3 regions of the Terrisporobacter hibernicus genome follow, and region 1 is predicted to be linked to each of the others. Evidence: riboswitches for the same ligand, from Rfam matches in the RefSeq annotation. Region 1 holds a riboswitch; each other region holds the start of a gene.

What was found. Region 1 has a riboswitch for thiamine pyrophosphate ahead of thiC (phosphomethylpyrimidine synthase ThiC). Riboswitches for the same ligand answer to the same signal wherever they lie in the genome.
Region 2: linked by a shared signal. The riboswitch ahead of JW646_RS12205 (MTH1187 family thiamine-binding protein) and the one ahead of thiC (phosphomethylpyrimidine synthase ThiC) in region 1 are both predicted to bind thiamine pyrophosphate.
Region 3: linked by a shared signal. The riboswitch ahead of thiS (sulfur carrier protein ThiS) and the one ahead of thiC (phosphomethylpyrimidine synthase ThiC) in region 1 are both predicted to bind thiamine pyrophosphate.

What each region holds. Positions count from the first base shown of each region.
Region 1 is NZ_CP081135.1:2,877,093-2,887,719, reverse strand. It holds gene JW646_RS13955 (5-oxoprolinase subunit C family protein) at 1-28, opposite strand, end outside; gene pxpB (5-oxoprolinase subunit PxpB) at 31-750, opposite strand; gene JW646_RS13945 (AI-2E family transporter) at 1,849-2,979, shown strand; gene thiC (phosphomethylpyrimidine synthase ThiC) at 3,049-4,353, opposite strand; TPP riboswitch at 4,534-4,635, opposite strand; gene sstT (serine/threonine transporter SstT) at 4,899-6,125, opposite strand; gene JW646_RS13930 (hypothetical protein) at 6,449-6,730, opposite strand; gene JW646_RS13925 (SPL family radical SAM protein) at 6,795-7,688, opposite strand; gene JW646_RS13920 (hypothetical protein) at 7,934-8,404, shown strand; gene JW646_RS13915 (ATP-dependent DNA helicase) at 8,457-9,629, opposite strand; gene JW646_RS13910 (DEAD/DEAH box helicase) at 9,665-10,627, opposite strand, start outside.
Region 2 is NZ_CP081135.1:2,478,180-2,488,806, forward strand. It holds gene JW646_RS12180 (ABC transporter ATP-binding protein) at 1-276, shown strand, start outside; gene JW646_RS12185 (TatD family hydrolase) at 319-1,062, opposite strand; gene JW646_RS12190 (ABC transporter ATP-binding protein) at 1,063-1,782, opposite strand; gene JW646_RS12195 (ABC transporter substrate-binding protein) at 1,763-2,773, opposite strand; gene JW646_RS12200 (ABC transporter permease) at 2,775-3,551, opposite strand; gene JW646_RS12205 (MTH1187 family thiamine-binding protein) at 3,523-3,813, opposite strand; TPP riboswitch at 4,051-4,147, opposite strand; gene JW646_RS12210 (LysR family transcriptional regulator) at 4,423-5,319, shown strand; gene JW646_RS12215 (SDR family oxidoreductase) at 5,550-6,275, shown strand; gene JW646_RS12220 (acetyl-CoA C-acetyltransferase) at 6,323-7,531, shown strand; gene JW646_RS12225 (acyl CoA:acetate/3-ketoacid CoA transferase) at 7,579-9,144, shown strand; gene JW646_RS12230 (L-lactate MFS transporter) at 9,370-10,557, shown strand.
Region 3 is NZ_CP081135.1:1,023,540-1,034,166, forward strand. It holds gene thiH (2-iminoacetate synthase ThiH) at 1-187, opposite strand, end outside; gene JW646_RS04955 (thiazole synthase) at 200-970, opposite strand; gene thiF (thiamine biosynthesis protein ThiF) at 983-1,789, opposite strand; gene thiS (sulfur carrier protein ThiS) at 1,782-1,976, opposite strand; TPP riboswitch at 2,196-2,296, opposite strand; gene JW646_RS04970 (NAD(P)-dependent malic enzyme) at 2,374-3,555, opposite strand; gene JW646_RS04975 (Fe-S-containing hydro-lyase) at 3,601-4,155, opposite strand; gene JW646_RS04980 (fumarate hydratase) at 4,166-5,005, opposite strand; gene JW646_RS04985 (alpha/beta hydrolase) at 5,255-6,073, shown strand; gene splB (spore photoproduct lyase) at 6,125-7,147, opposite strand; gene JW646_RS04995 (DUF3267 domain-containing protein) at 7,258-7,875, shown strand; gene JW646_RS05000 (DHHW family protein) at 7,933-9,120, opposite strand; gene JW646_RS05005 (MBOAT family O-acyltransferase) at 9,136-10,551, opposite strand.

The sequences.
Region 1 (10,627 bases):
GTCCAGATTGTAGTATTTCAATTCCCAACCCTATGCACTCCCTTCAACCACATTACATTCATAAATTCCATTTTCTACCAAGTCTTTTATTTTATAATAATCTTTTTTGCTTATAGGCTTAAATTTTATATAATCTCCAGCTTCATATAAAATTGCCCTGTTTCTATTTGAGTCATATGGCTTAATAGGTGTTCTTCCTATGATCCTCCACCCACCAGGAGATGCTAAAGGGTAAATTCCTGTCTGCTCCCCACCAATTCCTACTGCTCCTGCTTCTAATTTTAATCTTGGATTTTTTAATCTTGGTGTGATTAACCTTTCATCCATCCCCCCCAAGTATGCAAAACCTGGCAAAAAACCTAGCATATATATTAAATATTCTTTTGAACTGTGTAGTTTTATAATTTCTTCTTTAGACAATTTTGTATATTGACTTACAAAGTCTAAATCTTTTCCAAATTCTTCATCATAACAAACTGGAATTTCTATAACTTTTCTTACTTTATTATGCTTAACATCTATCGTTTTTAATAAATCAGTTACAATCTCTTTTGCTTCACTAAAAAATAATTTTTCCGGATTATAATAAATTAACAGCGCTTTAAAAGATGGTACTGTTTCTACTATTCCATCTATATTTAATGACTTAATTTTTTTATTAAAAACTCTAATTATATTATTAATTTCATAATTAATTTCATCCCCAAATTCTAAAGTTAGAGCTGAGTCTCCAACTGGTAAACATTTCATTAACACCCCTCCATCATGATTAAATCCCAAAACCCACCTTCAAAACAAGTTTATATTAACCCTATTTACTTTAATATAAATTGTATATTAAAGTTTTTATTTTTGCAATATTTTTTTTAATTCTTGCAATTGTTTTTAATTAATAACGTTTGTCATCTTTTTTAATCTACTAAAACCTTAATTTTTAAAGCATTTTTACTGTTTATTTATTATATTTTATATTTAATAAGTATTTTTTTGCATGTTCGGATTAATTTTATTCATATAAATCAACTTCCGAACTTTTAATTTCAATTATTCAAATATTCTATCTTCTTTTAAATTTGAATTCATTTTCTATTTTTTCTTCAAAATCAAAAATAACCATAGAATCTCCAATGAAAAGATTATTCTATGGTTTCATATACATTCATATAGCTTCTTTTTTACTAAAATTAAGTTGGTAAATCAAATCTGCTTTTTCACATACACTTTGCCAATGCGTTACAACAGTAACACTTTTTTATTCTTTAACTAATTTTTTAAATATCTTTAATTTATACTTTATTTATAATATATAATAAAAAGCTCCTAAAATTATCATCTATATATATTAAATCCCTAATTGTTGAGAAACATCCCCTAATATAGGACTTTAATAATTTGTTGCTATTTTCATAATCAACTTTGAAATCATCTATCTCCAAATACCTTTCAGTGTTTAATTTATGACGGTAATTACTATAGGAATGATTGGCTATCCATGTCCACTACTAATAACTTTCTACTTCACAATATTAATTAAACTAAGGTTTTATTTTTGTTTCAAAGCTGTAAAATTGTAATTTTCCCTTTACAATATGTTATTTGTATTTTAGTTTGAAAAGTTAATAATTAACTTGATTATAAACACAAATTATTATATTATATTATTTATCAATGCAAATTCTCGAAGGGGAGTAGCTTTCACATTTGTGCTAATCAACCGTCATTACGGATAATATCCCGGTTGATTAGCAAGGTAAAACTTGTTAGCAAGACCTTCAGAAAAATATTCATCTCATTTTATGAATATTTTTCTGAAGGTCTTTTCAATTATTTGTAAGAAAGGAGTTCAAAATGAAAAATTTCAAAGAAGAATTTACTAAGTCCATAAGATATGTAATACCTGTACTTCTTATATTTACAGGAGTACTTGTGCTAAAAAATCACGATCATATAATTAGTTTTTTTACTCATAATTTAGAAGCACTTAATAGTTTACTTGCACCATTTTTTATAGGTTTTATAATAGCATATATGCTTAACCAACCTATGAAAAAATTAGAGGACAAGTTTAAATTAAAAAGAGGGGTTTCCGTTTTAATAATTTATGGAATAACTTTGGTCATATTAATATTTTCATGGTTATTTATTGTTCCAGTTATAAAATCTAATATTAATGAACTTGCTCTTTCTATTCCAAGCGGTATAGATCAGGCACAAGATTTGATTAACAATATTTCATCACAATTTAAATTTGATATTACTAACCAAGATATAAAATCTCAAATTAGTAATTTTATTACTAAGGTTCTAATTCCAATATCAAGTTTTACAGCATCTACTGTTAGTAACTTTATTATTAATTTAATGAGTACCATTGTATCTTATACTATAAACATTGTACTAGGAATAGTCATCTCAGTTTATCTACTTTTATCAAAGGAGAAATATATTAAAGTTGTAAGTTTATTTTTCCAAAAAATATTAAAACAACATTATTTTAAAGTAAAAGAATTTCTTAATATATTAGATAATAATGTTGGTGTATATATAGTAGCAAAAGCTATGGATTCTACAATTTATGGTATTATCTGTACTATAGTGCTTGCATTAACAGGTTCTAAATACGCATTATTTATAGGAATAATTGCTGGTGTAACTAATATGATTCCTTTCTTTGGGCCTATTATAGGTACTATAATTGCTGTTGTTGCAAACTTATTCTTCTCTATCAATAAAGCTATTTTAGTTTTAGTAGTTATGATAGTAGTTCAACAATTAGAAAGTGCCATATTAGAACCTCATTTTGTTGGAAAACAAGTTGGTGTACCACCAATATTAACAATTTTCGCTGTAACATTCGCTGGAAAATATACAGGATTTTTAGGTATTTTGTTAGCCGTACCAGTTACTGGGGTTCTTTTAGTTTACTTCAAAAGATATATTTACAACAAACAAGAAGAATCTTTAAACAATATTGTATAAAACAAACAACATAAGAAATAAAAATACCTTAGAATAGATTTTTATAACCTATTCTAAGGTATTTTTTAATTAGTCCATAATATCTACATCTTCACCTTTTAATATCTTATTGATATTTCTAACTGCACACATTTTTCCGCACATTGTACAAGTATCTTCATTTTCTGGTTTGGATTCTGTTCTGTATCTTCTTGCCTTTTCACCATCTATAGCTAAATCAAACATTTTCTCCCAATTTAAATCTCTTCGAGCCTCGCTTATTTTGTTATCCCAATCAGTTGCACCTTTAACTCCTTTTGCTATATCCGCTGCATGAGCTGCTATTTTAGATGCAATTATTCCTTCCTTTACATCCTCTACTGTTGGTAATCTTAAATGTTCTGCTGGAGTTACATAGCATAAGAATGACGCTCCATAAGTAGCTGCAATAGCTCCGCCTATAGCAGCTGTTATATGATCATAACCTGGTGCTACGTCAGTAACTAGTGGACCTAAAACATAAAAAGGTGCTCCTTTACAAACAGTTTCTTCTATTTCCATATTAGCTTTTATTTGATTTAACGGCATATGACCAGGGCCTTCTATCATAACCTGAACATTTTTCGCCCAAGCTCGGGTAGTCAATTCTCCAAGTGTAACTAACTCCTCAATTTGAGATACATCACCTGCATCTGCAATACTTCCAGGCCTACAAGCATCACCTAAACTTATAGTAACATCATACTTTGCACAAATATCTAATATTTCATCATAATGTTCATAGAAAGGATTTTCATTGCCTGTTAACTCCATCCATGCAAATATAATAGATCCTCCCCTAGAAACTATATTAGTAAGTCTATTAGATTTTTTAAATCTTTTCGCTGTGTGTTTGTTAACTCCACAATGAAGAGTTAAAAAATCCACACCATCTTGTGCATGCATTCTAACAATATCTAACCATTCTTTTGAAGTTATTTTCTTTAATGGCTTATTATAATATACTACTGCATCATATATAGGCACCGTACCTATTATGGCAGGACACTCTTCTATTAATTTTTTTCTAAATGTTTGAGTATCTCCAAAAGAACTTAGATCCATTATAGCTTCTGCTCCTAAGTTTACTGCATTCATAACCTTTTCCATTTCTACATTCGTATCGAGACAATCTTTAGAGGTACCTAAGTTTACATTAATTTTTGTTTTTAATTTTTTACCTATACCATAAGGCTTTAAAGAAGTATGGTTTTTATTAGCTGGGATTACAACCTTGCCTTCTCCTACTAAATTGAGTAATTCTTTAACATCCATATTTTCATATGTTGCTACTTTTTTTAACTCTTGTGTTATTATTCCCTTTCTTGCTGCATCCATCTGTGTTGTATAACTCATTTCATTTCCCCTTTCATTTTATCTTTTTAAAATTTTTAATCAAAAAAATCTTTCTTAACTTGGCAACAATAGCACCAAATAAGAAAGATTTTCTTAATATAAAAAGTCGCACAATAAATGTACGACCTCTAATCAAAATTAATAAATAATGTAATTAACAATAAAATGTTAAAACAAAATATATACAATATTTAATCTCCCTACGTCGGCATTATCCAAACAGGTTCAACGGGTTTAGAATTTAAAAATTCAATCTCAGCAATAGCTCCCCTAAATATTTTATTTTAATTTCATTCTAGCACTATACTACATTGACTTCAACATTATATATTTTTTTATATAGATATTTAAATATTTATTATTAACCTCTTCAATAAAATATTTAGATATATTTTTCGTATTTGTATGATAATAATAATTTTATCTAATTATGGTCAGATGAAAAAGCAATAACCTTATTGTAAAAACAAAACCATATTGATTTAAATATCAATATGGTTTTAAGTATATTTCCTATTATCTATATTAATCCAAATTTAAAATTATTAAGCAACTTTATTTTCAGATTCTTTCCTTCTCTTACCAAATTCTGCCACTGCAGTGTAGAGAACATCTGTTGAAGAGTTTAATGCAGTTTCAGCAGAGTCTTGTATAACTCCAACTATAAATCCAACACCAACTACTTGCATTGCTATTTCATTTGGTATTCCAAATAATGAACAAGCCAGCGGTACTAAAAGTAATGATCCTCCAGCTACTCCTGATGCCCCACAAGCAGACACTGCTGATAACACTGATAATATTATTGCTGTTCCTATATCAACTTTTATTCCTAAAGTATTAGCTGCTGCTAAAGCAAGAACTGATATTGTTATTGCAGCGCCACCCATGTTTATAGTCGCTCCTAAAGGTATTGATACTGAATAAGTATCACTATCTAATCCTAAATCTTTACAAAGTTTCATGTTTACTGGTATATTTGCAGCTGAACTTCTTGTAAAGAATGCCGTAATTCCAGATTCTCTTAAACATCTTAATACTAATGGATATGGATTTTTTCTTATTGCTATAAAAGTTATTATTGGGTTAACTATTAAAGCAAAGACTGCCATACTTCCTAATAATACAGCTATTAATTGCCCATAACTTAATAATGATTCTATTCCCGATGTTGCTATTGTATCAAATACTAATCCCATTATACCAAATGGAGCTAAATTAATTACCCATCTAACAGCTTGAGATATGGCGTCAGATACATTTACAATTACTTGCTTAGTTGAATCTGATGAATTTTTAAGTGCAAGTCCAAGAACAACAGCCCAAGTTAACACCCCTATATAGTTTGCACTTGCTATTGCATTTACTGGATTGTCAACTACATTCATTAATAAAGCTTTTAGTACTTCGCCTACACCTCCTGGAGGTGTCACTCCTTCAGCTCCTGCAGTAAGTGTTAATGTTACCGGGAATAAGAAACTTCCCACAACAGCTACAATACCAGCTATTAATGTGCCCACAAGATATAAAGTTATTATAGATTTTATATTTGTTTTTTGTCCTTCTTTATGCTGACATATGGCCGCCATAACTAAGAAAAATACTAATATTGGAGCCACAGCTTTTAAAGCTCCTACGAATAATGATCCTAAAATTCCTATTGGTGCTAATTGTGTTGGCATAGTCAAAGCAAACGTTATCCCAACTATTAAACCAATAATTATCCTTTTTACCAAGCTAATGTTATTCCATTTGTTGATTAGTTTTTTCATTTTTTCTCCCCCAAGTTTTTTTCTTGAATTTATAATAACATTATTCGACAACGTTTTCAAGAAAAAACCTTATTTCTCACAGAAAAATTTTTGCAAGCATATAATTATACAAGCATTTTAAATTTTATTTGAAGATGTATTATTAAATAATAATTAATTAAGCACTTGGTATACCAATATTATAACTAGGTCAATTCTCATTTTAAATAGTATTTTTAAAATCATTTTATTATTTCATGCAACACCTCGTGAAAACCTTATCCTATTTCTATTTTGATTTTATATAAAATAAAAGGAATGGTTTTCAACCATTCCTTTTACACCTATAGTATTTCTTGCATATATGTAAGCATAGTTTCAACATATTTTGCAAAATCTTCTTCATTACTTGGAAAAGAGTATTCTTCTATAAATTCCATTGTTTTATTTAAAATCAACTTAAAAATAGCTTTTTTATTATCTTCTTCTAATTCAATTTGCTCTCCTGTTTCCGCATTTATTATAGATTCTAATAAGTAATTTGTACACCCTTGTGCTAACTCTTTAATCTCTTCTATTTCAGCAAGTTCTTCTTCACTTATATTAAATTCTTTTATGTCTGTCATTAATATTTCTTCCCTTCTAAATTTGTATTTGTAATATATCATAAAAAAATATATATAACAATAATTAAAACCAAGTTATCTGAGTTCTTTCATAATTATGCTTATAGTCCCTTATAATATCTTCCATTTTATATAAAATATTATATTTTTCACATTCTGATTTAAAAATTTTCCATAAATAAGTTGCATTTGGTGAGGTGTTTTCATATACATCTCCAAATGTATTCATATATATTTTATCTAAGTTTTCTCTTGGAAATATTTTTCTCAATTGTTGAAAGTAATATTCTCTTTGATTATTTCTAAGTGTTACTCCCATGCCATATGTAAAAATAAATTTTCCACCACATTCATGTACTTTTCTTATAATATTTTTTATATTATCTTCATTATCATTAATGAAAGGTAATAACGGCATAAGCAATACACCCGTATATATATTATTATCACTTAACTCTTTTATAGCCTTAAATCTTTCCTCTGACGTACATACTTTTCTTTCAATTTTTTTGCACAGTTCATCATCAAAGGTTGTGATTGTCATTTTAACTATAACCGGAGAATGGCTTTGTATTTTTTTCAGTATATCTATGTCTCTGGTTATTAAATTGCTCTTTGTAGCAATTCCTATTCCAAATCTGTATTCATCAACTATTTTTAAAGCTTCTCTAGTAAGTTCATATTCTTTTTCAAATGGATTATAAGGATCGCTCATTGCTCCCGTTCCAACTACTCCTTTTTTTCTTTTAGATTGAAGTTCTTTTTTTATTGTTTCTATTGAGTTTTCTTTTATTCTTACTCTATCAAAATCTAGAATTTGATAACAGTTGCTCCTAGAATCACAATAAATACATCCATGACAACAACCTTTATATATATTCATATTGTAATTAATTCCAAACCAATGTGGATTTTCATTATAAGATGATATAATTGTTTTTGTTGGTATAAATTCCATTAAACTTCGATCCTTTCTTTTTTACTAAGTATTATATTTATGGATTATATCATAAATATAATACGTCAACATATATTATATAAATTTATTAATAGATGTTTTGTATATATTTTATAATTAGATTAATTCATTATGTTTATATGATAAATAATTTTTTGAAATTGAATAAAAATTACCAATAATATTTATACTCAAAATATGGTAATCATTATATAATTATTACTATAATAACTTGGAGGTATGAAATGAAATTAAAAAATTTAATTCATTATAAAGATTTTGATTGTGATAATATTATATTTAACTCTTTAACAAAAAGTACTGATGATGAGATACTAACTTATATAATTAATGTTACGTCTGATTTGTTAAATGGAGTATTTTTAGCTGACGATTTTAAAATAAAGTCAAAAGAAAATCTCATGAGCTATGACGAAAGAGATCTTGGAGAATTAGCTACATATATGTGTATAACACCTTTTATCCAATCTACTTTATCAAAAGAAGCTAACTGGCAAGAAAAAGCAACTTCTTACTTAGAGTGTTTTATAGGATATATTATTGGTACTATGGATAAAGAGGAATTTTTAGGTAATTTAATAGAAATGAAAGATATCTTAAATATGTCTAATAAGTTCTATACTGGATTGATTGTTTACTTTAGTGAAAATAAAAAAATTATAACTAATGGTATATTAAACAAACTACAATTTTAATTTTTTATATAAGAAAAACACTATCAATCTGTAGTGTTTTTCTTATATTACTTTACTCATCACCCCAAAATTCCTTACATAAACCCTTAATATCATCAGGCTTTTTTATCCTAATATAAGGACTCCATTCTTGTGGAAAAAGGTTTTTATATCTATAATTTGAATATCTATTATCTAGGAGTAAAATTACTCCTCTATCCTTATCAGTTCTTATACATCTACCCACAGCTTGAAGTACTTTTGCCATTCCAGGATAAACATATGCATAATCAAATCCTTTATTATTTTCATTTAACTGATCCTTTATTATATTTCTTTCAATGTTTATTTGCGGCATTCCAACCCCAACAACAATAACTCCTATAAGCTTATCTTCTGTTAAATCTATGCCTTCTGAAAAATGTCCTCCTAAGACACAAAACCCCACATGAGTCTCTTTATTATTATTGAATAAATTTAAGAACTCTTCTTTTTCTTCCTCACTCATATTATTTTCTTGTATGATTACATTCAGTTTTTCATATTTATCTTTAATTTTTTCATAAGCCAATTCCATATATTTATAGGATGGAAAGAACACCATATAATTTCCAACTTTGCTTTCCACACAAACTTTAATATATTCAACTAAATCTTCTATTGTATCTTCTCTTTTATTATATTTAGTAGAAATGTCATCTCCTATTATTATCAGCCTATTTTTTACATCAAAAGGGCTTTTTAAACTTATTACAAAATCTCCATCTTCACTGCCGTAAATATCTTTATAATAATTTAACGGTGTTAAAGTTGCAGAGAAAATTGTTGTAGATTTGGATTTATTCATTTTTTCAATAATTAAGTCTGAAGGATTTCCGCAAAACAATTTCACATTAGTACCGAGCAACTCATCACTATATATAGTTTTATAATTATTATTGTAAAACGTTGAAATAAATAAAAATTTATTAACTTCAAAATACAAGTCCAGTAGTTCAGAGTTTTCTTCATTGCTTCTTGATAAATATTCATCCATAAATTTCATTAAGATATTAAGTAGCTCTATAAGAGATTTAGGCAGTTCCTCTTCAATAATATGTTTTTCTTTTATTAGATTTAATACCTTTGATTTATCTATAAAATATTTTTCTATTTCTTTTATTGTATTTAATATTCTTTTATCTTTTTTACCTATTATTTTTTTCATTTTCATAAAAATATTTTGATTTATTTCTCCAGAGTACATACTTCTACTTCTGTCTAATAAATTATGTGCCTCATCTACAAGAAATGTAAAATCTGTTTTTTTACATCAAAATACCTTTTTAAATAAACTCTAGGATCAAATATATAATTATAGTCACAAATAATTACATCACTAAACATTGTTAAATCAAGACATAATTCAAAGGGACACAATTTATAAATTTCACTTATTTCATCAATATTTTTTCTGCTAAAATCATTATATTTACTTAAAATTAGCTTAAGATCCCTGTTTATTTTATCGTAATATCCACTGGCATAAGGACAATATTCTGGATTGCAATTAGTTTCTTCCATCTTACATATTTTTTCTTTGGCGGTTATTGTAACACTTCTCAAAACTAAATTTTGTTTTTTCATCAAGCTTATAGTGTCATTAGCTACCTCTCGTGTTATGGTTTTTGATGTAAGATAAAAAATTTTTGAAGTTTTCTCTTCTCCCATTGCTTTTATAGCTGGAAAAAGTGTTGATATAGTTTTTCCAGTACCTGTTGGTGCCATGGCAAAACATTTTTTGCTATCTACAATACTTTTATAAACTCGCACTGCAAATTCTCGTTGTCCTGGTCTATATTTTGCAAAGGGAAACTTTAAATTTTTAATGGATTCATTTCTTGTTTCCATCCATTGTTTCTCCATATTAGCCCATAATTTATATTCATTAATTAATTTAAAGAAAAACTCTTTTAATTCACTTAGTTGAAAGTTTTTTCTCAATATTCTTGTAGATTTATTTTCTATATTATAATAAGTTACTTGCAGATCTATATTGTCCAAATTATTTTGAATACAATACATATATCCATAGCATTTTACCTGAGCCCAATGAAGTGGGTAGCTATCTTCATCTATTAATAACAGATCTTTCGTGGTAGTTTTTATTTCATCAATTATAATTTTATCATTTTCAATTAAGAGTCCATCTATTCTTCCTTCTACTTCTATCTCTACTTCATCAAAAGCAAATTTATGTTTTAT
Region 2 (10,627 bases), 400 kb from region 1:
ATGTATTCGGGAAAAGTTGTGGAAATTGGCAACACTGAGGATATCTATGAAAATCCTAAACATCCATATACAAAAGCATTACTTAGTAGTATCCCTTCTATTTATGACAATAAAGAAGAAGAGATACTAGAAGGTGATATGCCAAATCCATTAAATCCACCTTCAGGATGTAGATTTAGAACTAGATGCAAATTCTGCAAAGAAATATGTGAAAAAGAAGAACCAAAGGCAAAAGTATTTGGAGAAAATCAGATAGTCTATTGCCATATGGTCTAAAATTTATAAAGGCATGGGTAGAATAAAAATCTACCCATGACTTTACTTATTAGATATGCTGTTATAAGTTTTATTTATATTATGTTTTAATTCATCCATAGAAATATCTTTTGTATTGCAGATACCTTCATATACATGGATAATCTCACTAGGCATACCATAAACTCCAGTAACCCACTCCAAAGCAGTTGGTCCATCAGTTTCTGCTAAAATACGATTTAGGGGAAGTAGCCTGGCAATATCTTGGGTTTTCTGTGAGGTATTTATATCTACACTTAAAGTGAAATAAGATTTAGCATCTATAAATTTATTTAAGGTAGATAAATCTCCGCTATACCAGTGTATTATGGATTTTTCCAACATATTTTCTTCATGTAAAATATTATAAACTAACTCCTCTGCACCTTTAGTATGGATGTTTAAGAACTTATCATAAGCTTTAGCTTTTTTTACAAAATGTTTAAAAACTTCAACTTGAGGCTTATAAGTTGACTTATCTTCCACCCAGTGAAAATCTAGACCAACTTCACCTATGATTTTGCTATCTTTTATGTAGTTATCATAGATGTCTAGGTTGGTAACTACATTAGTAACTTTCCAAGGGTGTATACCAAAAGTAGGTATAATGTTAGAACGTACTTTAGAAAAACCAAGATTTTTCTTGTAACTTTCTTCATCCATAGCACAGGAGATTACTTTTATATTGTTTTTATTTATATCATTATAAACCTTTTGTAACTCATCATCTTTGTAGAAATCTATATGACTGTGAAAATCTACATACATTTATAAATAACCTAAGATTTCTTTCTTCAGTTTAGCTATGTTTTCCAAGTTATCTTTATTGTATATGCGTTTGTCTACAATAACTTCTTTATTAATTACAGCAGGTTTATTTGATAAAATATAAATTCTGTCTGATAAAATTATTGCCTCGTCAATATCGTGGGTAATAAGCAATATGGTAGACTTAATTTCCTTCTTTATGTCCAGTAGCCAATTTTGCATGGAAGCTCTTGTAATGGAGTCTAATGCTCCAAAAGGCTCATCTAAAAGCATAATATCGCTGGAGTTAACGAAGGTTCTCATAAAGTTGACCCTTTGTCTCATTCCACCAGAAAGTTCATGAGGAAATTTGTTTTCGTAACCTTCCAAACCAAAAGTGGAGAAGTAAGGTTTAACTGTTTCATAACTTTTTTTCTTTTTTTCACCTTTTAAGATTAAGGGAAGAGAAACATTGTCCATTATGTTTTTGTAAGGAAGTAGAAGGTCTTTTTGGTACATATAGCTGAAACGACCATTAATATCTACTTCACCAGAATCACTAGTGGTTAAGTTGGAAAGAATGTTGAATATGGTACTTTTACCACAACCACTAGGACCTATGATGGATACAATCTCTTCGTCATAAACGTGTAAATCAATATCTTTTAAAATAAGCTTATCTTTGTATTTTTTTGATAAATTACTAATAACAATCTTTTTATTAGTTTGGTAAGAATTCATTTGTATATGCATCACTTGCTTTCATATCCTTGTTTATTAATTTATATTCTTTCATGAAGTCAGTGTAATTATTCCAAACACTATCTTTCATTTCGCCCCATTTAGAAGCGTCATCTATATATTTATCAGCTAAATACTTTTGACTTTCAATAGCTAAGTCTTCGTTTATTTCAGGAGCATGTTTTAATAATATTTTTGCACTTTCTTCAGGTGTTTTTACACAATCCTCGTATCCTTTGCTTGTTGCAGCTAAAAACTTCTTAGCAAGGTCTGGATTTTCATTTATTATTTTGTCACTAGTTATTAAAAGAGGAGTGTAGTAGTCTAATCTTTTGTCTAAATCCTTAGTAGCTACAAAGTTTATATCTTCACCACGAAGTTTTGCCTCCACACCTGTCCAACCTTCAAAAATATTTGCTATATCTATGTCACCTTTAGTAGCTGTGAAGAAATCATCTTTTCCTATATCTACTATTTTGATTTTGCTAAAATCAGCACCGTTGTTAGTCATAATAGCATTTAAAGTAGCTTTTTCTGATTCTGATCCCCATCCACCGTAAGTTTTATTTTCAAAATCTTTTACAGTTTTAATTTTTTTGTTTGCTGGAGATGCAAACCCAGAAGTATTGTGTTGAATAATTGTAGCTATAGATTTTATTGGAAGTGGATCTTCACTAGTTTTTGCATAAGTAACATCTTCTTGATAACTTACACCAAAATCAGCTTTTCCTGTGGCAACTATAGTAGTAGCAGTACCATCAGATGGTTGAATTATTTCCACATCTAAACCTTGTTCTTTGTAATATCCTTTATCTAAAGCAACGTATAATCCTGTATGGTTAGTGTTTGGAGTCCAGTCAAGAACTACAGTAACCTTTTGTAAATCTGAGTTTCCTTCTTTTTTTTCAGTACTTTTCTTTGAGCAACCTGTCACTAAACCTATAGTAAGTAGTGCAGCCGTCATTAATGATATGCTTTTTTTAAACTTCATCTTACTCTCCTTTGTACTTATGTTTTAATATTATTTTCTTCAAAATATTTATACCCATTACAAATATTAAACTAAAGATTATTACTAAAATTGTAGATGCAAATACTTTGTCCAAAGCATATGCACTCTTTGCTCTTACCATATAAACACCAAGTCCTACACTTCCACCAAGCCACTCTGCAACTGTTGCAGCAACAAAGGCATAAGTAGCTGAAATTTTTAAGCCTGTAAATAAGCTTTCCAAAGACATGGGAAGTTTTAAATGAATAAATGTATTTAGTTTGCTGGCATCCATAGTTTTGAATAAATTTATATAGTCTTTATCTATATTTTCCATACCATCCACAAAATTTACTAATATGGGGAAGAAACAAGTAATCATAACCATGATTATTTTTGGTAATGAATCAAATCCAAACCATATTATAAGTAGTGGAGCTATAGTAATTGTTGGTATCATTTGAGATACTAGCATTATAGGATAGAAACACTTTTTTATAAATGGAACAAAGTCCATAAGAGTACCTATTGTTATTGCCAATAATATGGAATAAATAAATCCTAAAACAGATTCATTTAAAGTAACTAAAGCATGCATTTGCAAGTTTGCAAAATCTGTGCTAAAAACTTTTATTATTTTGCTTGGTGCAGGCATAATATATTGAGGTATATCATTACTTACCACAATAAACTGCCATAATAATAAAATACTTATAAACGTTATAAGTGGATAAATATAATTTTTGATTTTATCTGTGATTTCTAAGTTTGTTCTCAATTGTTAGGCCTCCAGCTTTTTCGTCAACCCTAGCAACTGTGATGACTCTTTCGCATCCTAGTTGAAAGGGTATTTTGTGCATTACTTTTATTAAGTCAAAAACTTCATCAAATTCCCCTTCAAATGTTGTACTCATGGCACCGATTTCATACTTAAGACCACTTTCCTTTACTTTTTCGATGCAAGCATCTACTACTTTGTACATTTCATCCTCACCTGTATAAGGTCTAAGAGGCATTACTGCCACGTCTGCTATAACCATTATTATTCCTCCTTTTTATAATTACATATATAAATACATAAAATTCGCTTCGCTTAAGCCACTGTGTGGGCGCTATACTTCATGTCGCCAACGAGTTACCTTCGCTACCGCTTCAGGAAACGACCTTGCTCAAAATGTATTTATCTGTTGCTCAAAATATATTTGTAAGTAAAAAAATGCTATACCCGTAGGCATAGCATATATAATCAAATTTAATCTCCATACTCTTTATGAGAGATAAAGTGTATATAGCTTTCCTCCGCTGGTATTATCCAGATCAGGTACAAGGGTCGGCAAAACCTCTCAGCCAATAAAGGCACCCCTAGCATTTTTAACTTTTAAGTTAATTGTAAATGATTTAAAAATTTTGTCAACTACTTAGAAAAAAGTATCACTTAGAAATAAGGCATTTAGTGCCAATAATCTGATGGTAATAAAGAAAAAGTTAAGGTAATATGAGTAATCTATTTTTAGTATGAAAAAAAGTTATAAAGGTAATAAAAAAAAGATATTTTATATAGGTGTACATATCATTTATAATAAAATAAACTAGGAAAACAATTTCAAAATTATAGTAATAAATATATTTATAATAAAAAGGGGTTAAAAATGAATATCAGGCATATAGCATATTTTGTTGAAGTTGCAAAAGAAAGAAATTTTACAAAAGCAGCAAATAATTTGCATTTATCACAACCAGCTCTTAGTAAAGTTATAAAAAATTTAGAATTAGATTTGGGTGTTTCTCTTATTGATAGAGCAGCTAAACAATTTAAACTTACAGATCAAGGTGAAATATTCTTTGAAAATAGTAAGAACGCATTAAACAATATAAATGAAGAATTAGATCAGCTAAACTGTAGCATAAATTGTACAAAAGGTAGATTAGTTGTTGGAATACCCCCAGTTATAGGGACTGTATATTTTACCTCAATAATTGCTAAGTTCAAAAAGAAATATCCAAACATAGATTTTATAGTCATAGAAGAAGGAGCAAACTCAATTAGAGATAAGGTTAAAACTTCGGAGTTAGATATAGGAATAGTTATATTGCCAACTAAATCAGAAGGATTAAATGTTATAAAAATGATAGAATCTGAGAATGTTTTAATTGCTCATAAAGATAATAAATTAGTTAACTTAAATAAGGTTACAGTAAAAGACTTGAAAGAAGAAAATTTTATAACATTAAATAAAAGATATATGCTTTATGATACATTAAAAAGATTATGTCGTGAAAACGGATTTGAGACAAAGATAGCATTTGAAAGCTCTCAATGGGACTTTGTAGCAGAGATGGTATCATTAAATCAAGGCATAGCTATATTACCAGAACCTATAGTACATAGATTTAAAGATGATAATATTAGGAGAGTAGTATTAGAAGACGTGAAAATACCATGGGAAATAGCTATTATATTGAAAAAAGATAGATATATATCTTACGCTATGAAAGAATTTGTAAAAATATGTGAAGAAGAAAGTAAAGAATTGAATAAAAAATAAATCACAACTCTAAAAATAGAAACTATTTTCTATATTTTAGAGTTTTTTTTATTTAACAATGTTAAAAAAATAACAAAAATAGCTATCAAGCATAACAAAAATTCATAACCTGCATAAATTAAATGTATTTCATTTATTTTATACAAGGTTTTATACTGAAAATGTAATCAGATAAAGATTGCATATAAAACTTAAAAATATAATTACATAAAATATGGGGAGGTATAAATATGAAAAGAATGGAAGGCAAAGTAGCTATAGTAACAGGAGGAGCAAACGGTATAGGACGTCAAATAGTAGATACTTTTGTAAGAGAAGGTGCAAAAGCAGTAATATCTGTTGATATGGTTATGGGAGCAGATAGTTCTCCAAATATAAAAAATGTAATACTAAACGTTACTGATCGTGAAGCGATAAATAAATTTGTGGAAGAAGTAAAAGTAGAATTTGGTCAAGTAGATGTATTAGTAAATAATGCAGGTATAACAAGAGATGCATTAGTTCAAAAAATGGAAGAAAGTGCTTGGGATGCAGTTATAAATGTAAACCTAAAAGGAGTGTTTAACTTAACTCAAGGTATAGCACCAATAATGATGGAAGTAGGAAAAGGTTCAATAATAAACATATCATCAGTAGTTGGAATATATGGAAACATTGGTCAAACTAACTATGCTGCAACTAAAGCAGGAGTTATAGGAATGAGTTATACATGGGCGAAAGAATTTACTCGTAAAGGAGCAGCAGTTAGAACTAATGTAATAGCTCCAGGATATGTTAACACAGATATGATGAGTACAGTTCCAGAAAAGGTTTTAGCACCTATTCGTGAAAAAACAGCATTAAAGAGATTGGCAGAACCACAAGAAATAGCTAATGCAGTATTATTTTTAGCAAGTGATGAATCTAGTTTTGTAAATGGACACGTATTAGAAGTAACTGGCGGATTAAGATTATAATTTCAATTTATGTAATAAATCAAAAATTAAGACGGAGATAAATTATTATGTCAAAAGTATATATAGTAGAAGCAAAAAGAAGTGCATTAGGAAAATTCCTAGGAACGATTTCAACATTATCACCAGCAGAACTTGCAGGTCAAGTTATAAAAGCTGTAATAGAAGAAACTAAAATAGATCCTAAAAAAATAGATGAAGTAGTACTTGGAAATGTATTGTCAGCAGGACATGGACAAAACCTGGGAAGACAAGCAGCAATAGCAGGAGGAATTCCAGCTGAAGTACCAGCATATGCAATAAACATATTGTGTGGAAGTGGTATGAAGTCTGTAATGACTGCATACGGCCAAATAAAATCTGGCATGGCAAACTTAGTAATTGCAGGTGGAGTTGAGGTAATGAGCCAAGCTGCATTTACAGTAGATGGAAAAACACGCCAAGGAAATAAAATGGGTAGTATTCAATTAAAAGATACTTTATTAAGTGATGGTCTTACAGATGTATTTAATAATTATCATATGGGTATGACAGCAGAAAATATAGTAGAGAAATATTCACTGTCAAGAGAAGCTCAAGATAAACTTGCTATAAGATCTCAGGAAAAAGCTATAGCAGCAGTTGATTCAAATAGGTTTAAAGACGAAATAGTCCCAATAAAAGTTAAAAATAGAAAAGAAACTATAGAGTTTTCAAAAGATGAATACCCAAATAGAAATACGAGTTTAGAAAAACTTTCAACTTTGAGACCAGCATTTAAAGCAGATGGAAGTGTAACAGCAGGAAATGCTTCTGGAATAAATGATGGTGCAGCTATTTTACTTATAGCTTCAGAAAAAGCAATTAAAGAATATAATTTAACACCAATGGCTGAAATAGTATCAGTAGGGCAAGGTGGAGTAGATCCTTCGGTTATGGGGTTAGGTCCAGTACCTGCAATAAACAATGCAATAGAAGATAGTGGTTTAGAATTAAAAAATATGGAACTATTAGAGTTGAACGAAGCGTTTGCAGCTCAAGCACTAGGTGTTATAACAGAGCTAAAAGAAAAGCACAATGTTGATGATACTTGGTTTGAAGAACGTATGAATGTAAATGGTGGAGCAATAGCACTAGGTCATCCTTTAGGAGCATCAGGAGGACGTATAATAACAACTCTTGTTCATGAAATGAAGAAAAGAGATTTGAATTATGGATTAGCCTCACTTTGTATAGGTGGAGGAATGGGGACAGCTATAGTAATAAAACTTGCAAAGTAATTAATAAAAGATAGACATATATTATTTGGTGAATAGGAGAAAATGAAATGTGCAAAAAGGTTGAGTTTATAAAAGCATCACAAGTACCAGCATTAATAAATGATGGATGTGCAATTGGTGTTGGGGGATTTGTTGGAACTGGAGTAGCTGAAGAGATTCATTTAGAAGTAGCAAAGCATTTTTTGAATGAAGGTAAACCAAAAGATTTAACATTAATATATTCTGCAGGAATAGGAGATGGAAAAGATAGAGGGTTAAACCACTATGCTCACGAAAATTTAGTAAAAAGAATAATTGGAGGGCACTGGGGGTTAGCTCCAAAATTCCAACCATTAGTTGCAGCCAATAAAGTTGAAGCGTATAACTTACCTCAAGGTGTTATATCTCAATTAATAAGAGATAGTGCTGCAGGAAAACCAAGAACAATAACTCATGTAGGTATGGGAACTTTTGTAGATCCAGATATAGAAGGTGGAAAGTTAAATGAAGTTACAAAAGAAGATATAGTAGAAAAGGTAACTTTTGATGGTAAAACTTATCTAGCATACAAAACACAAAAAATGGATGTTGCAATAATAAAAGGAACAGAAGCTGATGAAAAAGGTAATATAGGATTTTCTAAAGAACCACTTACACTAGAAGCACAAGCTATGGCTATGAATGCTAAAAATAGTGGTGGAATAGTAATAGTTCAAGTTGAAAAAAAGGTTAAGAACGGAACTATTAATCCAAAAGATGTAAAAATACCTCATATATTAGTAGACTATGTTGTAGTTGTTGAAAATATTGAAAATCATATGCAAACTTTTGGAACTCAATATAATGAGACATTTGTTAGAAACGATATAGCAGTTGATATAGATAAGAATGTATATCCATTAAATGAACGTAAGGTTATAGCTAGAAGGGCTGCTATGCTTTTAGATTCTTCAAAAAATATACTAAACTATGGAATCGGTGTACCAGAGGTAATAGCACAAGTTCTTAGAGAAGAAGGTCAAGATCATTTATTTACACCAACGGTAGAACCAGGAGCAATAGGTGGTACACCAGCAGGTGGGCTTGATTTTGGGGCTTCAATAAGTCCGGAAGCTATAATAGATCAACCATCAATGTTCGATTTTTATGATGGTGGAGGCATTGACATGACATTTTTAGGTTTAGCGCAATGTGACAAAGAAGGTAATATAAATGTGTCAAAATTCGGACCTAAAATAGCCGGATGTGGAGGATTTATAAATATAACTCAAAATTCAAGAGAAATAGTATTTTGTGGAGCATTTTCTGCTGGAGGACTTAAAGTTAAAGCTAGCAATGGAAAACTTGAAATAATTCAAGAAGGAAAAAATAAAAAATTCATAGATGCAGTTGAACAAATAACATTTAGTGGAAATGTGTCAAAAGAAAACAACAAAAAAGTAATATACATAACAGAAAGAGCAGTATTTGAGCTTAGAAAAGAAGGCTTAGTTCTTACAGAAATAGCACCAGGTGTAGATTTACAAAATGATATATTAAAACAAATGGATTTTGAGCCTATAATACCAAAGGATATGAAATTAATGGATGAAAAAATATTCCTAGATGAACCTATGGGATTAGTTTTCGCATAATTCACACAATTTATAGGATCCTCATAAAAAGTAGCCTTTGGGCTACTTTTTATATAGTAGATATAACTTAAAGTTATAAAAAGTATGATTTAAATGTATTTTTAAATATTTAAATTAGTTGCTATACTTTAATTAAACAAACATACGAATTTGTTAAAAAATAGCTCTTTGGAAAATGTTTTCAAATAATTAAAATAAAAAAATAGACAACAAAAGGAGTCGTATATGAAGCAAAATAGAGGATTTTCAGTCTTGATTGCATCTTTAGTAATTCAGTTAGTAATGGGAACGATATTTATGTGGAGTTTATTTAATTCACCTTTTATAGATACATTTGGGTGGAAGAAAAGTTCTGTAGTATTTACATTTTCAATTATGATACTTTGTTTTACATTTTCAGCAATATTTGGAGGAAGGTTACAAGATAAGTATGGACCCAGAAAAATAGCTACAATAGGGAGTATACTATTTGGTGCAGGTGTATTACTTTCAAGTACAGTTACAGAAGTTTGGCAATTATATCTTTACTATGGTATCATAGGTGGAATTGGAGCTGGATTTGTTTATGTTTGCCCAGTAGCAACTTGTGTTAAGTGGTTCCCTGATAAAAAAGGATTTGTAACAGGTCTTGCTGTAAGTGCATTTGGTTTGTCTGGGTTAGTATTTAAACCTATAGCAATGTACTTTATAGAAAACAATGGTGTACCAGGATCGTTTTTATATTTAGGAATAATATATGTAGTAATGGCCATTGTAGCAGCTCAATTTCTTAAAAATCCAGAGGTTATAGAATCTAAAACTCAAGTTAAATCTCTAAATAATACTAGAGATGTAGAACCTTTGGAAATGCTAAAAGGAGTTAAGTTCTATGTATTAGCAATGATGTATTTATTTGGGGGAACAGCATGTTTAACTGTTATAGGTTTAGCAAAAGATATAGGAGTTGAGTATGCCAAAATAACTCCAGAAAGTGCAGCAAACGCAGTAGCAGTAATATCTTTATTTAATGCAGGTGGAAGGCTTTTATGGGGAGTTCTTTCAGATAAATTAGGAAGAGAAAAATCAGCAATTGTAATATATATTATGATGACTGCATCTATGGCATATAGTGCATTTGGAAATTTAGAAGGTACAATATATTTTGTGGTTTTAGGATTTATGGCAATAAGTTATGGTGGAATGTTAACAATATTCCCAACAATAATGTCAGATTATTATGGAACAAAAAATCTTGGAGTTAATTATGGAATAATATTTGCAATATATGGTCTTGGAGCTGTAATAGGGCCAATGACAGCAACTGCAATAGGACTAAAAGCAACATTTGTGGCTTCTACAATCTTATGTATATGTGCAGTATTAGGAGCAATATTTATACTATTTGAAAAAAATAAATTAAAAATAACAACTTAATTTAAGGTTGTGAATATACAATAAAAATAGAGAGCATATAACTTATATGCTCTCTATTTTTATTGTGTAA
Region 3 (10,627 bases), 1.9 Mb from region 1:
ATTTGCTAGCCTTTTGAGCCATCTCCTCTAGATGTTTTCTTGCTGTAGGTGAAAGCAAATTAAGTAAATCTTTGTGATTTAATTTATCCTTCGATAAACTTCTAAGTACATCATTATCACTTACTTGCTCAAAATATCTATCAAAGTCAAAATCTTTATATTTTTCAATTACATCATAAAAGCTCATTTTATATACCTCCTATAAGTTTCCTAAAAAACCAGTAAGAGGAGAAGATGCATTGGCAAATTCTGATACAGCTCCAGTTTTTGCAAGGAATGCTGCTCGTCCACCTTCTACTGCCATTTTAAATGCTCTTCCCATACCTATAGGGTCACCTGCTGATGATATTGCTGTATTTACTAAAACTGCTGCAGCTCCCATTTCCATAGCTTCCATAGCTTGAGAAGGCTTACCTATTCCTGCATCAACGATAATAGGAATGTCTAATTCTTCTATCATTATTCTTATCATTTCTTTCATTTTAAGACCTCTATTTGAACCAATTGGTGCGCCTAATGGCATAACTGCCGCAGCCCCTTCTTCTATTAATCTTCTCCCTGCATATAAATCTGGACTCATATAAGGAAGTACTACAAATCCTTCGTCTGCAAGAATTTTAGTTGCTTTTATTGTTTCTTCATTGTCTGGCAATAAATATCTAGTGTCTGATATTACCTCTATTTTTATAAAATCTCCACATCCCATTTTGCGAGATATTCTTGCTATTCTCACAGCTTCTTCAGCTGTTGTAGCTCCTGATGTGTTTGGAAGAATTGTCATATTTTTAGGTACATATGTAAGAATATTTTCATTGGAATTATCTAAATCTACTCTTCTTAGTGCCATAGTTATTATTTCACTACCACTTTCTTCTATCACTTTTGGAAGTATTTCATTTGATCCGTATTTACCTGTCCCAATTAAAAGTCTGCTATCAAACTCATGTCCACCTAATATTAATTTATCCATTAATTTATCCCCCTAAATATAATCTATAAGTATTTTACTTGCCAAATTTGCCATGTGATTCGCACATATAGCTACACGAGGTGCCATTAACCCATCACCTTCTTTTGCTTCATGTACAAAATCACCACATATATAAAACTTTTCTCTTATTTTCTTAGTTACAATAAGATTTGAGTCATAATATCCTGCCATGCCAGACGATGCTATTAAGTATTTTTCTCTCATATGAAGTAAAATAAAATTACTTATTTCAGCTTTACAATTTGGATCATCAAAAGCTTCAATTATTATATCTGCTTCATGTAAAAAATTCATATTTTCTCTAGTAATATAAGAATTATGTATTTCAACATCTATGAAAGGATTAATTTTACCTAACTGTTCTTTCATAGCTTCTGTTTTATGTTTTCCAATATCATCAATGAAATATTGTTGTCTATTTAAATTTGAAGGTTCTACAACATCGTAATCAACCAAAATCAACTTACCTACGCCTATTCTTGATAGCGAGATAGCTATGTTAGAACCTAAACCACCCAAGCCCAAAATAGCTACCTTTCCTGCTTTTAATTTTTTATGTACTTTTGGTGTATGCCTTGCAATCATAAGACTTTCTAATTCATTTATAGAGGGTTTCTTTCCTTTTTCTATTAAGGTTACTCTATCATTTTCTTTTAATATTTCATCTTTTTTAGTAGGAAATCCATTCAAAACTATAACATCACTACACTTATTAAAAATATCTTTAATTTTAAAAATACTTATATTCTCTTCAACTTGTCTCTCTATTTCATTAACAAATATTTTCAAATCAACCACCACCAATAAAGCTAATAATTTCTATTACATCATGTTCTTTTAATACATAGTTTTCATATTGATCATTTTCTAAAATTTCTAAATTTATTTCTACGACAACTCTATCTTTATTTAAGTTGTAATCATTTAATAAATTTAATAAAGTTTTATTATTTTGGAATTCTACTACTTTCCCATTAACCTTCATCGTTACACCTCCTCACCTTTTTATTTCAATAAAAAATTTGCTTCGCTCATGTCGCCAACGACCTTGAGAAACAGGTCCGTTGCTCCATTAAGCAGTTGGAAACTATAAGTTATCTACAAACCAGATAACATATAGTTTCCTTACAATTAAAAAAAAGCCTTACCCGTAGGTAAAGCTTGTAGTAATCACATATCATATGTAAAGATTCACATATTTCATCATATAACACTCTACTCTTTCCTACGCTGGTATTATCCAGATCAGGTATAAGGGTTAATGTTTCCATCTCTCAGCCTCTTAGGGCACCCCTAGGTAAAACTTTTTAATTTATTTTAATTGTAGTACTTATATTTCATTTTTTCAAATCATAATATTTTTATGCTTATATTAATTACATTTATATTCTTGCCACACCAGTTTTTATAGCAGCTTCTCTTACTGCTTTTGCCACATTTTCTACTACATTTTTATTGAAAGCATCTGGAAGTACATAATCTGGCGTTAACTCTTCATCCTTAACTACATTTGCTATTGCATAAGCTGCCGCAACTTTCATTTCTTCATTTATTTCTTTTGCTCTAACGTCTAAAGCTCCTCTAAAAATCCCAGGGAAAGCAAGCACATTGTTAACTTGGTTAGGGAAGTCTGAACGGCCTGTACCCACTATAAATGCCCCTCCTGCTTTAGCTTCATCTGGGAAAATTTCTGGAGTTGGGTTTGCCATGGCAAATACTATTGGTTTGTTTGCCATAGTTTCTACCATTTCTTTTGTTACCATTTTTGGTGCAGAAACTCCTATAAATACATCTTTATTTTTTATAATATCTGCTAACGTTCCTACTTCATTATTTTTATTAGTTAATGTTAGCATTTCTTTTTGTGCCCAGTTAATGTTTTTAGAATTTTCATGAATCGCACCATTTATATCACATAAAACTATATTTTTTACATTTAAATTCAGTAACATCTTAGCTATAGCCATACCTGCTGATCCTGCACCGTTTATAACTATTTCCAAGTCTTCAATTTTCTTTCCTGCTAATTTAACTGCATTTAAAATTCCTGCAGAAACAATTATTGCTGTACCATGTTGGTCATCATGGAATACTGGAATATCTAATTCTTCTTTTAATCTATTTTCTATTTCTATACATCTAGGAGAATTTATATCTTCTAAATTAATTCCGCCAAATACAGGTTCTAATAATTTTACTGTTTTTACTATATCATCAATATCCATAGTGTTTATACATATTGGGAAAGCATCTACTTTACCAAATTCTTTAAATAATATTGATTTACCTTCCATTACAGGAATTGAAGCAGCGGCACCTATATTTCCAAGACCTAAAACTGCAGTTCCATCACTAACTACTGCTACCATATTACTCTTACAAGTATATTTATAAACATCTTCTGGATTTTCTTTTATTTTTAAACAAGGCTCTGCAACACCTGGAGTATATGCAGTAGATAAATCATCTTTGCATTTTACTTCAACTTTACTTTGTATGCTAACCTTTCCTCCATGATTTTCGTGCATTTCTAATGCTAATTGTGCAAAATTCTTATTACTCATTTTACTTCTCCTTTATAACATTTGACAAATTATTAGTTATTAAATTTATTCTGATTCTTTTGCAAACATCGCTCTTCCTTTTTCATATATATTGTTACCATAAGAGTCTATAGCAACAATTAATTGTAAATCTTCAACTTCCAATCTTCTCACTGCTTCTGGTCCTAAATCTTCATAAGCTATTACTTCACATTTTTTTATAGCATGAGAAATGTATGCTCCAGCTCCACCAATGGCTGCTAAATATACAGCCTTATTTTTTATCATAGAACTTACTACTTCTTCACTTCTTTTACCTTTACCTATCATAACTTTTAGTCCTAACTCCAATAAAGGCACTGTTAAGTCATCCATTCTATAACTTGTAGTTGGTCCAGCCGAGCCAATTATTTGTCCCTCTTTGCTAGGTGATGGTCCCACATAATAAATTCCAGCTCCATTTACATCAAATGGTAGCTCTTCTTTATTATGTATTGAGTTTATCATTCTTTTGTGGGCTGCATCTCTTCCAGTATAAATTACACCACTAATTTTAACAACATCTCCACAAACTAATTTTTCTATATCTTCCCTTTTAAAAGGTGATTTTAACTCTATCATATTTTCCCTCCTATATAATCACTTGCTTATGTCTAGCAGAGTGACAATTTATATTAACTACAACAGGAAGCCCTGCTATATGTGTTGGGAAAGTTTCAATATTAACAGCAAGAGCCGTAGTATTTCCTCCAAGACCTTGAGGACCTATTCCTAAATCATTGATTTTTTTAATCATTTCTTTTTCTAAATCTGCTATCATTTCATCTTCACTATGAGTTCCAATATCTCTAAATAAAGCTTTTTTAGCAATTTGAGCGCATTTATCTACTGTACCGCCAATACCTACTCCTACAACTATTGGTGGACATGGATTTGGTCCCGCTTCACTTACAGTTTTCACTATAAATTCTTTAACTCCCTCAATTCCATCAGAAGGTTTTAACATTTTTAATTGACTCATATTTTCGCTACCAAAACCTTTTGGTGCATATTGAATTTTTATTTTATCTCCCTTTACCATTTCATAGTGAATTATGGCAGGAGTATTGTCCTTTGTATTTATTCTAGTTATAGGACTTACTACAGATTTTCTAAGATATCCTTTTGTATAACCTTCACTTACACCTTTATTAATAGCATCTGTTAAGGTATCTCCTTTTATCATAACTTCTTGGCCAATTTCAACAAAAAATACTGCCATTCCTGTATCTTGGCAAAGAGGTATATGTGTCTCTTTAGCTATTTGAGCATTCTCTATTAAAATATTTAGTATATCTTTTCCTAGATCACTTTTTTCTTTTTCTAAATTTTCCTTAAAGGATTTTATTACGTCATCCCCAAGGTATATATTTCCTTCAATACAAAGTTTCTTAACCTCTTTAGTTATTACTTTTGAATCAATTTCCCTCAAGCGAACATACCTCCCAAACAATCTCGTAATTATTCGTGTTTATATTTTAACTGTACCACTTTTTTTTAATATAAACAATATTTTGAAGTATAATTTTAATGGTAATTATGTTTATATATAAATTGTATCAGTTATAAAAAAATATATCACAACTTTTAAAAAGGATTTTCAATACTCTATATAGAATAATTATATATGTCAGTCCTATGCTTTTTTAGGATTCATTATAAAACTTGAGGAGTGAAATATATGAGTGTTGCAACAGTAGATTTTTGGGTTAAATCATTTGATAATACTTATTTAAAATGCGCAAAAGACTTAGTTAATAGTCCTAAAGCTACTATCTTAATCCTACATGGATTAGCAGAGCACTATAGAAGATATGATTATATCACTAGCAAATTTGTTTCAGATAATTTTAATGTATATAGATATGACCACAGAGGGCACGGAGATTCTGACGGAAAAAGAGGATATGTTGATGATGCCCATACCTTTGCAAAAGATCTGAAAATTGTTATTAATTTAGTTAAAGAAGAAAACCCAAATCTTCCTTTATTTATTTTAGGTCAAGGCATGGGAGGACAACTAATGAGTATTCTTGGTGGCCAATATGATAACCTGGCAGATGGCATGATATTTTGTAGCCCTTTAATTTGTGATTATGGTAATTATACAAAATGTAGTTCTGATGAATATGATAGTGATTTTGACTTTGTTTCTGTTGGAAGTATTCATAATCTAAGCCATGATTACGATTTTATTCAATCTTATGATGAAGATGAATTAGTTTTAAAACAAGTTACTGTAGGTCTTTATAATGCTTTGAAAAAAAGTAGTTCAAATATTATTGAATATTTATATAAATTTAAATATCCTTGTTTAATACTTCATGGCTCAATGGATGCAGTCACAGATTGTGAAGATAGTAGATTTTTATTTAATAATATAATTTCTAAAGATAAGGAAATTAGAATTTTGAATGGTTTGTATCATAAGCTTTTGGATGAATTAATAAAAGATGATATAATTGCTGAAATAAGTAGATGGATAGAAAGTAGAATATAGTTTATTTAGGATGATTAGGAGAGCTAAAATTGTTTAACTCTCCTTTTTTAATTAAATAATATATTTAATTTCAGCATCTGGGAATATTTCTTTTATGTTTTCTGCGAAAAAGTCTTTCATATGAGCTAAATTTTCTTTTGGATAAACAAACTTCCCATAACCAAATTGACCATATTTATAAGTTCTATCGTCATCCTTCATTGGTAAGGTATTATCTGGAAATACTTCATTTATAATATTTTTTGCTCTTGTTGTATATCTGTGAGATATTACTTCAAAAGTAATTGGATTGCTTAAATTATTAGGTATTTTTTCACTTAAATAAACTAATAAGTTTCTATAATCTTCTTCCCAGTTTTCATACATGAACACAGGAGCTATAATATACCCCACAGGATACCCTGATTTCATCATTTTTACGCTAGCTTCAATTCGTTTTTCTCTACTACCTGTTCTTTTCTCATAATCTTCTATAACTTTCCTTGTATTAATAGTAAATCTTGCTTCTGTTTTTCCTCCATGTTCAATATCCAATAAAGTGTCAACATCATCAAACTTTGTTACAAATCTAAATCTTCCATATTCACTTTTTGCAAAAAATTCAATTGCTCTTTTTAGACAATGTGTATAAGGCTCAACAGGTATAGGGTCAGATGTGGCTGATCCTTCAAATATGGTAATTTCAGGCTTTCTTTCATCCATATACTCATTTGCTCTATCTAAAATATCATCAATGTTTGCATTTACTTTTATAAAAGGTTTGTCACCTAAATTTGTGTTCAAATAGCAGTATTGACAATTACCCACACAACCACTAAATAAAGGTAGTTGCCAATGAGCAGAAGGTTTACAGCTTTGAAATTTATAGCCTTTTTTAACTCCTACAACTAAAGTGTTTTTTCCTTCTTTGTAAAAATCTCTAATATTGTCTCCTGGTATATGTTCCTTAACTTTATTATTAGTTAAATTAATTATTTCTGTTTTTTCTTTATTTTTAAATTCTTCATAAATATTTTTCCCTACTTCATAGTTTAGGGCACCCTTTTCAAATATAATTCTTTGCGGAACAAACATTGCTTCACCTTCCTTTGATTATATTTTTCCAAATTAATATTTAAAAATTCAAGGACAAATTGAAAATATATGTTATAATTTCAATAAAAATAATGTTTAAGGGGTTTATTATGTCTGAAAGTATTAATGAAAAAAATTTAAAAGAACAAGAAAAATTAAAAAAATTTAAAAAAATCAAAGAAGAAATGATAAAAAATGGGTACACAGAGAATTCAGGCACAATTAGCATAAAAAAAGCTAACACTTATGCACTGCTTACAGCCGGGCCAATAGCTCTTATTTGTTTTTTCATTTATATAAGAAAATGGGGAAGTATTGTTTTAGAGTTTACTCCAGCTACTACTTTGTTATTTTTTATTTCAATAATTGCATGTATTGTTATCCATGAATTTTTACACGGAATCACATGGAGTTTATTCTGTAAAGAAGGATTTAAAAGTATAAGTTTTGGTGTTATGTGGAAGTCATTAACTCCTTATTGTCACTGCAAAGAACCACTTAACTTTAAAGCTTATTTAACTGGAGGGCTTATGCCTTTGCTTATTTTAGGCATTTTACTATTTATAGTTTCTTTATTCACGGGTAACTCTTTATTAATGAATTTAAGTATGATTAATATTTTATGCGCAGGCGGGGATACTACTATTGCTCTATTATTATGTAAATATAAAGATGCCCTTTTTATAGATCATCCTACAGACTGCGGTTTTATTGCATTCACAAAATAATAATACAAAATTTCAATAAAAAACAGATACAAATTCGAAACTTGTATCTGTTTTTATTTATTTTATTTCATCAATCATAGATTTAAAATCTGTTGAGTTGTACATAAACATAACTATGTCTGCATCACTATCTTCAATTATTTCCTTTATAGATAAATCTAATTTTTCCGTATATCTAGGATCAACTAGTTGTACTTCTGAAAACATATCTGCAAACAGCCAGGAAGTAGGAGCTTGATAAGAGTCCCTTATTATTAGTATTTTTTTATCACTTAAAGCATCCTTATTTTTTATTTTCAAAATATTACAAGCATTACCAAACATGTAAGCTCCACCGTATAATATTTCATCTTCATTTATCCTTGTGGCTACAAAATCTTCTTCTTTTCCTTTAGTTTCTTTTTTTCCATCATATTTAAAATATTCATATTCATGTTTATTTTTTGAGTGAACATAAGGGATATCTTCATCTTCTTTTACTAAATTATTTAAATTTAAATTGTAACTTCCTAGAAAATATCCTTTTTTCAAATCTGTTTTAGTATAATCATTCCAATTTATATTTTTAATACCTTCTGTTTTTTTTATTTTTTCCATAATACTTTTAAAACCTTCATATGCCCCTACGCCATTCCAGTGATGATCAGTTTTAAAATATAATTGTTCTCTTTCTTTCTCATTAAATTTACTTAAAAAATCTTCATCTATATCAATAAAATCTATTTTATCTTTATCTAAATAGCTTTTAAATTTATTTTTATTTTCATTGGCATTATTTAAACCTTTTGTAAATTTAGGGTACAAATGAGTTAACATACTTTCTTTATGTGGTGCTGATGCATAATAAACTCTTTTGTTAGACTTTAATGCTGCCTGAGAAAGTTCATTTATTTTTTCAGCTGAATCTTTTAATTCTTCTTCTGATAATGAATCTATTGGTGTTGGCATAACCCAATTGTTTTCAAGCACATAGTAGTTTTTAATTTTATCTTTACCAAGAAATAATTCTACTTTATTATAAAGCTGTGACAACTCCTCTCTAAAAGGAAATTGATCCGAAAAATAGTCTTCAAATTTTTTAGTAAAGTCTTCTTTTTGCACATCTTCCACTGAGGGTATTTGTGCTAATGCTCTATTTTCAGATGCGCTTATCTCTTTGTCTTTACTTATTGTATGAATAAATAATGTAGCTATTATTGCAATTAAAAATGGCATAGCTATATATTTAGCTTTTTTATTATTCATTATTGTCTCCTCCTCTTAGAACCTAAAATATAAAAATGGATTATATGTTGAATTTATTAAAATCACAACAACCATAAACATAATTGACATTAGTGAAATTGACTGAAGTGCATAAGCAAATCTATTATCAATCAACTTATTATTTATTAACTCAATTTTTGACTTAATTTTGGATAGAATTGGTGTAGCAAAAATAATTGCTAAAATCACAATATATCCTGATTCATTTATGTAGTTAATAAATGAAATATTACAAATAGAATTTGATCCAAGTCCTAGTAAAACTTTTATATATTCATATGCTTGTACAATATTTTCTGCTCTAAAAAATACCCATCCTATCATTACTAATAATATTAAATAAATATGTCTACAAAACTTTGGTACCTTATCTAAATATTTTTGTAAGAAGGCTTTTTCTAATGCAATTAGAACACCATAATATAATCCCCATGTTACAAAAGTCCAGTTAGCTCCATGCCATATACCTGTTAATGACCAAACTATAAATAAATTTCTATACTGCTTAATAGGAGAAACTCTATTTCCTCCTAAGGGAATGTAAACATAATCTCTAAACCAGCTTCCTAAAGATATATGCCACCTTCTCCAAAATTCTGATACACTTTGAGAAATATATGGATAATTGAAGTTTTCTAAAAAATCAAAACCAAACATTTTTCCAAGGCCTATAGCCATGTCGCTATATCCACTAAAGTCAAAATAAATCTGCAGAGTGTAGCATATTATTCCCAACCAACCTTCCATAGTAGATAAATCTGACATATTAGTAGCAAATACACTATCAGCAACCAAACCTAGATTATTTGAGAAAATAACTTTTTTCCCTAGACCTATAACAAATCTATTTATCCCCACGGAAAATTTATTTATTGTATGAACTCTACTATTTATTTGCTCGTCCACTGTTTCATATCTAACAATTGGACCTGCCACAAGTTGTGGAAACAAACTTATATACAATGCTAAATTATATACATTCCTCTGAAGCCTCTTATTATTTCTGTAAACGTCAATTACATAGCTCATTGTTTGGAAAGTGAAAAATGATATACCAAGAGGCAAAGGTATTGTAGGAATACTAATGTTAATATGTAATAAACTATTAATATTGTCTATTAAAAAATTGCTATATTTAAATACTCCTAATAGTGAAATATTAAAAATTACAGCTATTATAAGCCACAACTTTTTCTTCTTTATATCCTCTGAAGATACTTTGATCCCAAATATATAATTGCAAATAATGGATGCAATCATTAAAAACACATATCTAGGTTCTCCCCATGCATAAAAGAACAAGCTAGCCAATAGTAATACCACATTTTTTAGTTTTTCATTGGATAAATAATAAAAAATAAGCACTATAGGTAAAAATAAAAATAAAAAAATCAAACTGCTAAAAACCATAATTATTTCCAATTCTAAATCTTAGAATTGTTTCCCCTCCATCTATTAATTTTCTTCTATATAAATATAACTGAAA